Regions from separate parts of the Hominiventricola filiformis genome, predicted to be linked through region 1. Evidence: predicted binding sites of a transcription regulator. Region 1 holds the regulator's gene; the other holds the start of a gene.
The links. The regulator Rex, encoded in region 1, represses fermentation and respiration genes when NADH is low (regulators of the CRP and FNR family bind a similar motif). The targets are predictions, from matches to a motif close to ATTGTTAANTANTTAACAAT.
Positions count from the first base shown of each region.

Region 1 (5,216 bases):
AGGGATATTAATGAGCTGATTTCAGCAGATAGTATTACCTTTACGAAATTTCTGACCGCAATTGCGGCACGGACTGGAGAAATTCTTAATTATACAAACCTGGCAAGTGAAACAGGGGTAAGTGAGCCTACCATAAAGAACTGGGTTTCGATTCTGGAAAAAACAGGGATTATTTATTTATTACAGCCATACAGCGCAAGTGCGTTGAAACGGGCCATTAAAGCACCAAAAATATATTTCCGGGATACGGGACTGGCCTGTTATCTTACCAGGTGGCTGACAGCGGATGCTTTAAAATGTTCTGCTGTTGCTGGAAATATGTTTGAAACGTTCGTGGTATCGGAAATTTTGAAATCCTATACTAATGAGGGAAAAGATTATCGATTCAATATTTTTTATTACAGGGGAAAAGATAAGAATGCATCAGGAGAAAATGAAATAGACCTTGTGATAGAAGAAGACGGGGTGTTATATCCTATTGAAATTAAAATGTCAGGAAATCCCAAAGCAAATATGGGAGCGGCAAATCTTGTTTTAGATAAAGTGGAAGGAAAGACAAGAGGATTGGGCGTCATTATGTGCCTGGTTGACAAAAAAACGTATTTGAGAGAAAATCTTGTTGCTCTGCCAATTGAATATATTTGATGGATTTTAGCCGTCCGCAGGATTTATAGAAACGGAGATTTACAAAAATGATTTTAGCATGTCAGAATATATGCAAAGCATTCGGGGACAACGAAGTCCTCAAAAATGCTTCTTTTCATATTGAAGAGCGGGAGAAAGCGGCGATCGTTGGTATCAACGGTGCCGGAAAGTCTACGCTTTTAAAAATTATCATAGGGGAGATGGCGGCAGATGACGGGCAGACGGTGATCAACAAAGGTGCCACCATCGGATATCTTGCTCAGCATCAGGAGATGCAGAGTGGAAACACGATTTTTGATGAGCTTCTGACGGTGAAGCAGGATGTGCTCGATCTGGAAGCTCGGATCCGCAGCATGGAGCTTTCCATGAAACAGGCAGAGGGTGCCGAACTGCAGGAGCTGATGGACCAGTATGCAAGACTGAGCCATGAGTTTGAGCAGAAGAACGGATATGCCTGGAAAAGTGAGATTACGGGTGTATTAAAGGGCCTCGGATTTACGGAAGAAGATTTTTCCAAGCATGTGGATACCCTGTCCGGTGGACAGAAGACCCGTGTTTCACTGGGTAAACTGCTGCTCTCCAAACCGGATATTATTATGTTGGATGAGCCCACCAACCACCTGGATATGGGTTCTATCACCTGGCTGGAGACGTTCCTTATGAATTATCAGGGAGCCGTACTCATTGTCTCCCATGACCGGTATTTTCTCAACAGAGTTGTGACCAAAGTTATCGAGATTGATCAGGGACAGGTGACCACCTTCATGGGCAATTATTCCGATTATGCCCAGAAAAAAGCCATGCTCCGGGAAGCACAGATGCAGGCGTACTTAAACCAGCAGCGGGAAATCAAACATCAGGAGGAAGTTATTGCCAAACTGAAATCCTTCAACCGCGAGAAATCCATCAAGCGTGCCGAAAGCCGTGAGAAAATGCTGGACAAGCTGGATGTGCTGGACAAGCCTTCTGAAGTAAAGGCAGATATGCATATTGAACTGGAGCCGCGGGTGGTAAGCGGTAATGACGTACTTACAGTATTGGGACTGTCCAAGGCATTTCCGCCCCAGACGTTGTTCACGGATCTTGATTTTGAAATCAAGCGCGGTGAGAGAGTGGCGCTCATCGGAAGCAATGGTACGGGAAAGACCACGATCCTGAAGATTTTGAATCAGGTAATTCCGGCGGATGCAGGAGAAGTGCATCTGGGTTCCCGGGTGCAGATTGGTTATTACGATCAGGAGCACCATGTGCTTCATATGGAAAAGACGGTATTTGAAGAACTTTCGGATGCCTATCCGACATTGACCAATACAAAAATCCGTAACGTACTGGCTGCCTTCCTTTTTACAGGGGATGATGTATTTAAACGGATTAAAGATTTAAGCGGTGGCGAGCGTGGCCGTGTTTCTCTGGCGAAGCTCATGCTTTCCGAGGCAAACTTCCTGATCCTCGACGAGCCCACCAACCATCTGGATATCGTTTCGAAAGAAGTACTGGAGGATGCGCTGAACCATTATACCGGAACGGTGCTGTTCGTCTCCCACGACCGTTATTTCATCAATACAGTAGCGACCCGGATTCTCGATCTGGAAAATCAGGGACTGACCAACTATATTGGAAACTACGATTATTATCTGGAAAAGAAAGAGACCATGGTAAATTTCACTGCGGCTCCCACGGAGACGGTTTCGGCAGCAGAGACAACCGCAGACACAGATTCCAAGCTGGACTGGAAGCAGCAGAAAGAACAGCAGGCACAGCTTCGTAAGAAACAAAATGAGCTGAAGAAAGTAGAAAGCCGCATTGAAGAGCTGGAGAACCGCGATAAAGAGATTGATGCGGAACTGGAGAAGAAAGAAGTTTTCACCAATGTGGCGGAAGTGACGAAGCTTTCCAAAGAAAAAGATGCCATCCAGACGGAACTGGAAGAATTATATGAAAAATGGGAAGAACTGTCAGAATAACTGACAGAAAAGTTTGACAAAAAATAAACAGCGTTTTATAATATATAAAGTATATGATTGGAGGCGTTTTATGGAAGAAAGACGCATATCAAAAGCGGTTATAAAAAGACTTCCGCGATACTATAGATATCTCGGTGAGATGCTGAATAACGGAGTAGAACGTATCTCCTCCGGAGAATTAAGTAATAAAATGCAGGTAACAGCTTCCCAGATACGTCAGGACTTAAATAATTTTGGTGGATTTGGACAGCAGGGATATGGATATAATGTACAGTATCTTTATGATGAGATCGGCAAGATTCTTGGAGTGAATACGACTCATCCAATGATTATCATTGGTGGAGGTAACTTCGGACATGCACTTGCAAACTATGATTTCAGCAAGAATGGATTTATCACGAAGGCAATTTTTGATATCCGCCCGGAACTGGCGGGTACCTCAATCAGAGGAATTCCGGTTCTGATGATGGACGAATTGGAAGAGTTTGTGGAAGAAGAGCAGATTGAGATTGCGGTACTGACTCTGCCGAAGAGTAAGGTACAGGAAGCGGCAACCAGACTGGCAGCCTGCGGAATCAAGGCTCTGTGGAATTTTGCACATCTGGATCTGGACGTTCCGAAGGATGTGGTAGTGGAGAACGTACATCTGGTAGACAGTCTGATGCAGCTTTCCTATCGGATCACCAGTTATGAGCGTCCGGAAGAAGCGGAATAACTGACAGGTATATGAAATGACAAAGGGGCCAATGCGAACGGACAAACCTTCGCAGAAGCCCCTTTTTTACGGGAAAACAGAAAAGATGGAAGAAAAAATAATGCTGGATATGCTGCCGAAGCGGACAGCGCGTTCACACAAAGGAATTTATGGAAAGGTCCTGTGTATTGCAGGCAGTAAAAATATGGCAGGAGCAGCATATCTCTGCGGATATGCTGCACTTCGTACTGGAGCCGGTATGGTACGAATTTTCACGCCGGAAGCGAACCGTATCATTTTACAGACGCTTCTTCCGGAAGCGATCATGACGACGTATGAAGACAGAGACTCCATGCTTGAGCAGCTGACAGAAGCTTTTTCCTGGGCAGATACGGTGGCAATTGGTCCGGGACTTGGAAAAAGCGATAATTCTGCAGTACTGCTTGAGCAGGTGATGAAGAAGTGGAATCATCCGATGGTCGTGGATGCGGATGGACTGAATCTTCTGGCAGAACGTATGGAACTTCTGGAACAGCATGAAGGACCGCTGATTGTGACTCCTCATGTGGGAGAATTTTCGCGGCTGACCGGTCTTACAATGAAAGAAATATCAGAAAATATTCCCGGACAGGCGCAGGCATTTGCCAAGGCTTATCATTGTATCTGTGTTCTGAAAGATGCCCCGTCTGCGATCGGTGATCCTGACAGAGTGACAGTGAACACAACGGGAAATAACGGAATGTCCACGGCAGGAAGCGGAGACGTTCTTACCGGTATTATTGCAGGACTTCTGGGCCAGAGGATGGATGCAGAAGATGCAGCAAGACTTGGCGTATGGCTTCACGGACGCGCCGGTGATCTGGCAGCTGAAAGAGAAGGAACCTATGGATTACTGGCCAGACATTTGATCGAATATCTGCCCCAGGCTATGAGAAAAGGAGAAGAGTCATGAAACATTATTTAAGAATCTGTGCTGAGATTAATCTGAATGCAGTTGCATATAATTTTAAAAGTATGAAAGATCGTCTGGCTCCGGAGACGAAGATGATCGCGGTAGTCAAGACGGATGGATACGGACATGGAGCAATTCCTATTGCGCATATGGTTCAGGAATATCCGTATATCTGGGGTTTTGCGGTGGCGACTATTGAAGAAGCGGTGCTGCTAAGAAAGGCAGGAATCGAAAAACCCATCCTGATTCTGGGATTTGTATTCCCGGATGCGTATGAAGACGTAGTGCGTTATGATATTCGGCCTGCGGTCTTCAAACTGTCTATGGCGCGCCAGCTTTCCGAAGAAGCAGTCCGCCAGCAGAAAAAAGTATATTTCCATATTAAAGTGGACACAGGAATGTCCAGAATCGGATTTTCGGATACAGCAGAGAGTGCGGATGTCGTAAAAGCGATCAGTAAACTCCCGAATGTGGAGATGGAAGGACTGTTCACTCATTTTGCAAGGGCAGATGAGAAAGATAAACAGTGGGCAAATCTGCAGTTTGAAAGATACCAGGCATTTTCACAGATGCTGAAAGACCGGGAGGTGCCGATTGCTATTCACCATTGCTCCAACAGTGCCGGTATCTATGACATGCCGGAGGCTAATATGGATCTGGTGCGTGCGGGTATCTCCATCTATGGAATGTATCCGTCAGAGGAAGTGAATAAGCTGGCAGCTCCCATTGTTCCGGTTATGAGTCTGAAGAGCCATATTGTCTATATTAAGGAACTTCAGCCGGGAAGCCAGATCAGTTATGGAGGAACTTTTGTGGTGGAGCATCCGATGAAAGTTGCAACAATTCCCGTGGGGTATGGTGATGGCTACCCTCGTTCTCTCTCAGGAAAAGGCCGTGTGCTGATTCGTGGATGCGAGGCTCCAATCCTCGGCAGAATCTGCATGGATCAGTTTATGGTGGA
Region 1 is NZ_JAJEPS010000006.1:118,614-123,829, reverse strand. Features, by position in the region: gene LKD36_RS08125 (ATP-binding protein) at 1-645, shown strand, start outside; gene LKD36_RS08120 (ABC-F family ATP-binding cassette domain-containing protein) at 693-2,609, shown strand; gene LKD36_RS08115 (redox-sensing transcriptional repressor Rex) at 2,680-3,324, shown strand; gene LKD36_RS08110 (NAD(P)H-hydrate dehydratase) at 3,410-4,255, shown strand; gene alr (alanine racemase) at 4,252-5,216, shown strand, end outside.

Region 2 (5,216 bases), on a different contig from region 1:
TTCTATATTAATTTTTTCCTTCTCCGGGAATTTTGCTCGATCAGAGCTCCTAGAATAAGATATAAGATAGTTTTATTACTTTTGTATTTGAATTGTAACACACAGTTACAAAGAAAGCAACAATTATTTAATGAGAACTCCCGGCAATTTTCATTGCCGGGGATTTCACATTACTCCAGGATCATCACTTTCTGTACCTGATTCTGATCATCATACCAGATGGCACATGCGGTTCCTTTCTGCACATCCTGCATCTTCACGATATTTTTGGTGAGATACGGCACTACCTGGGCATCTTCTGTCACTTCATAAACCGTTCCGTCAGTTGCCTTCAGTGTCCAGATGCCGTTCGTTTCTGTCGGGTCTTCCGCTGCCACAGCGTAGGCCGGCATGGCAATGTCTTCCGGAACATTTACAAATACGATATCCGGTGTATTCTGCGGCGGAAGGGACATGGTCATAGCATCCCCAAGATAAGCTTCAAAGCTGTCTCCTGCCTGTACATCCTTCACATCCACTGGAAGTCCGGTTGATGCATCCAGAAGATACGTATGATCCGGGTCAATCATCAGGATGATCTCACCTTCTGAAGAAACACTGGACTGATTATCTACTATAATTTCATTTTCACCTACATCGGTGATGACTCCAAATACAGCTGCAGACGTTTCTTCAGAATCTACACCAAATTCCGGGTCCATTTCCATATCTTCATCCGGTATAGCAGCTTCTTCAGAACCCGCTGCCTGATCTTCTGTATTTTCTGCCTGCTCGGTATTTTCGGTCTGTTCTGCGGCATCTTTCTGTCCGCATCCTGTCATCATTGCTGCGCTCAACGCCGCAGTCATTATCCATACTGCCAATTGTTTTTTCTTCATATTATTCATTCTCCTGTCTGACTTTTATGTTTTTTCCATCGGTTATGGTAACTACCGTTCCATCGGCCGTCTCCCATTCCTTTATCTGCCGTTTTTTCAAAGCATCCAGTGTTTCTTCTTCCGCAGGCTGATCCTCCCCGTCGCAGATCACCGCATAGAAAGGATTCACTGCTTCCAACAGTTTTTCCACCTTCTTCTGATAACGTCCATGATGAGGCATCTTGATCCAGTCCGCCGTCCAGTCCACACCAGAGTCCAGCATCTGACGGATTCTGGTCTTTTCAATATCACCGGTAAATAAAAATTTCCGTTCGCCACAGATAACTTTTGCAACCAGAGACATGTCATTGTCATATTCACCGTCCGTATCCTGAATTTCTTCCGGATCATCCGCCGCATAAATCGCAAGAGATGTGTTCACCGATCCTGCAGGAATTTCCAGTGTTTCCGTTCCAGTTATCCGCTGTACCTCCGTCTCCGGATGTGCCTCCAATGCCGACAGAAATGCCGCATACTCGGGTCTTGTTCCTTCATAATCCGGCATCAGTACCTGATCCGCGCCAACCGTTCCCAGAAGCTCTGCCGCACTGCCCACATGATCCTTATCAAAATGAGTGACCAGCAGAAGATTCAGGTGATCAATGCCTGCCGCCTCCAGTGTCTCACGAATATAGGAACCATCCCTTTCCTCTCCAGTGTCAATCATGGCCGCCCAACTATCCGTCTTAAGAATCAGTGCATCTGCCTTTCCTACCGGCAGCGCCGTAATCGTAAGCGCCGGATTTTTTATCTCATCAGAGCCTGCAAACTGCCGGATACCCAGCCACACTGCTATCAGCGCTGCCAGAAGGATACCCACTGCTATTATTCTTTTCTTTTCCATTTACAATTATGCTCCTCCTGTGCCGCCTATTGTATCAGATTTACGGAATAAATCAAATTAAGATTTTCTAAAGTTTCCAGAAACATGAAAATGCCGCTTTACCGTCTTGATAAACGGCATAGCGGCATTTCCATATCGTATATAGGAAGTATGTAATGGTGGATAACGTCTTTACAGAAGTTTGCGGTACAGCATCTCAATATCTTCCAGAGTTGCCTCTTTCGGGTTACCCGGTGCGCAGGCATCTGCCACTGCACTTTCACTTAAGAACCGTACATCCTCTTCTTTTGCAATTCCTTTCAGGTCTTTCGGAATGCCAACATCGGAAGCCAGTTTGCGGACCGCATCAACGGCTGCTTTCCGGTATTCTTCCTGACTCATGGTCTCTGTTCCCTGAACGCCCATTGCTTTTGCAATGTCTCTGTATTTCTCTCCGGTAGCATCTGCGTTAAATTCCATAACCGTCGGAAGCAGAATTGCATTTGCCACACCATGCGGAGTGTCATAGACAGCTCCCAGTGCATGTGCCATGGAATGTACAATTCCAAGTCCTACGTTGGAAAATCCCATTCCTGCAACATACTGGCCAAGCGCCATTCCTTCCCGGCCTTCCGGTGTATTCTCAACTGCACCTCTTAAGGAAGAAGAAATCAGCTCGATGGCTTTCAGATGAAACATGTCCGTCATCTCCCATGCTGCCTTTGTAATGTATCCTTCAATGGCGTGGGTCAGCGCGTCCATGCCGGTTGCTGCCGTCAGTCCCTTCGGCATAGATGACATCATATCCGGGTCAACCACTGCCACAATCGGAATATCATGGGTATCGACACATACGAATTTTCTTCTCTTTTCGGTGTCGGTAATGACATAGTTAATGGTAATCTCTGATGCAGTACCTGCTGTGGTCGGAACTGCAATAATCGGAACCGACGGATTCTTGGTCGGTGCTACACCTTCCAGACTTCTCACATCCTCAAACTCCGGGTTATTAATGATAATTCCGATTGCCTTTGCCGTATCCATAGGAGAACCACCTCCCAGTGCTACGATAAAGTCTGCTCCGGATGCTTTGTATGCTTTCACACCATCCTGCACATTCTCAATGGTCGGGTTCTCTTTAATATTGGTATAAACCTCATAAGGACATCCTGCCTGCTCCAGTACATCGGTCACTTTCTTGGTTACCCCATGCTTATAAAGGGTCGGACCCGAACATACAAATGCCTTTCGGAAGCCTCTGCGGGTTACTTCTCCTGCGATCTCCTGAATGGCTCCTTTCCCATGATAAGATGTTTCATTTAAAACGATTCTGTTTGCCATCTTTTCAATCCTCCATTCTGCTGATAGGTGAAATTGTTTTTTCTTTCACAATCTTTACTATACACCTGTTTTTCAAATAGTCAATAAGTTTGTTATATTATTGACATACTGATTTGGAATATCTTATGACCCTGTTTTAATGCCCGCAGTCGGGGCTGTGGGTCTCAGCGCCCAACTTGCTTCTCATGGAAAATCTGTGGTGGCCGGGACTGAATTTCCGGCGTCCGGAGATGACTTATCTTCTGTTGGAAAGTATCCATTATCAGAAGAAAGGCCTGATGCTGGATACAGGACATTTTCTGCATACCCACCCCCATATACTGTCAGACGATCCCATGGAACAGATGAACCAGCTGTTCACCCATATTTTTGCCATCGATAAGCACCAGCCTTTCACCGCCCTTGGCGTCCGGGAACTGGTGGAACGGATTCAACCGGAATATGTGACACTGGAATATATCACAGAAAGCCGGGAACAGCTGGCAGAATATTTAAGCCAGGGCATGGCCGCGTTAAAAAATGAAAAAATCTTTGTTAATCCATTGACGAATTGGGAATAACTGCTATAATAAAAAACAAGTAAATAATAGCGAAGTAGAATCTTACGCGTTAAGTGCCCGTGGATGGGGAGTTGTCACGGGACGAAAAGCCCAAAGGCTTACGGTGTCTGATTCGCACCCGTTGCTACATATGAGGATACATCTCAGATGTGGTGCCTGAAAGATATTATTTATGAGTCACTTATCATTCAGCGAAGGACTGGTTCCTTCACCCCTGCATTTCATCTATGGAGGTGTATTTTTTATGCAGATTTCAAAAGAAGCGCTGGATCTCAAATACCAGTTGCAGGAACTGTGCAAAGTACAGAATTTATGTATCTGTGGTTTCTTCATTGCACTGTACGTGGTACTGTCATTCTTCAACATTCCGATCTCTTCTATCGTTGAGATCCGTATCGGATTCCTAGCATTTATTGCTGCCGGTATGATGGGCGGCCCGGTGATGGGCTTCACGGTTGGATTCCTTGGCGACATGCTGAACAGCTTTGTCAGAGGATTTTCCTATTTTCCGGGATTTTCCTTAAGCTATGCTCTGGTTGGCGCACTTTGCGGACTGATTCTGTATCGTTCCAAAATCACCAAGCTCCGCGCTGTTGCCTGTGCACTGGTGGAATTCGTTATCAGCATTACGCTGACATCCACCTGGCTGTACCTGATGTACGGCACCCCGCTTCAGGTACTTCTGACCACCAGAATCATTAAATGTACCATGAACTTCTTTGTAAATATCGTCATCATCTATGTATTTCTGGAAGCATTACAGAAAGTGGTACGTGTGGCATTACCTGCCCGCAGATAATTACATTTGAACTCCCAAAAAGCCGCCATCCATCTGGCATCTTCTGCCAGCGGATGACGGCTCTTTTGATCTTTATGCTTAATGCATTTCTTTTTCTTCTTCTTTGATTTCCCAGTGAATGAGGAAGGTCAATGCTGCACGTAAAGCGATAATTCCTGCTACGGTGCCGATCTCTTTCCAGTCCCGGACAATCACCGTTCTTAAGATCTCGCTTCCAAGCTTAAACTCCAGACCCATAGCCAGACCTTTGGCCAGAGTCAGCTTTGTCTCCGGCGACCGTTTCAGATACAGCCAGAATCCACGGAGGCCAGAGAAAATAATAATTCCCACCCCGATAAATTCAAAGATCAGAATGGCAATTTCTACCAGATGATCCATGCAAAATTCCAGTACATTCAGAATATCCGCCATCCTACTGTCCTCCTTCTCTTCTTTCCATCCGGTCACGGAGAGCATCCATATCATCGAGGATTCCCTGCCGGCCTTCCCGGAATAAGAGTCCTTTATTGTATTTGTAGTAGCGGTCGCAGCCATTTTCACTGATAAACCAGGAACTGTAGGGATTGATCGTAAGCTCCGTGACAAAGACTACCAGCTCCTGTCCTTCTCCGAATGCAGTCTCACAGAAATCAAAGGCGCATTCCAGATTTTCCGCAGCTTCCTCCACCATCTGCTCTCTTCTGCTCACCTGGGCTTCAAAATCTGCCCGGATCGCTTCATCCAGTTCCCCTTCCAGCGCTTTCTTCGATTTCAGCTGCTCATAGACTTCTGTGACC
Region 2 is NZ_JAJEPS010000016.1:808-6,023, forward strand. Features, by position in the region: gene LKD36_RS13455 (hypothetical protein) at 171-878, opposite strand; gene LKD36_RS13460 (ComEC/Rec2 family competence protein) at 880-1,761, opposite strand; gene fucO (lactaldehyde reductase) at 1,933-3,081, opposite strand; gene LKD36_RS13470 (hypothetical protein) at 3,267-3,641, shown strand; THF riboswitch at 3,670-3,767, shown strand; gene LKD36_RS13475 (folate family ECF transporter S component) at 3,886-4,440, shown strand; gene LKD36_RS13480 (DUF1622 domain-containing protein) at 4,519-4,851, opposite strand; gene LKD36_RS13485 (AAA family ATPase) at 4,853-5,216, opposite strand, start outside.
Region 2: the regulator Rex is predicted to act here: its motif matches at 3,170-3,189, upstream of fucO (lactaldehyde reductase).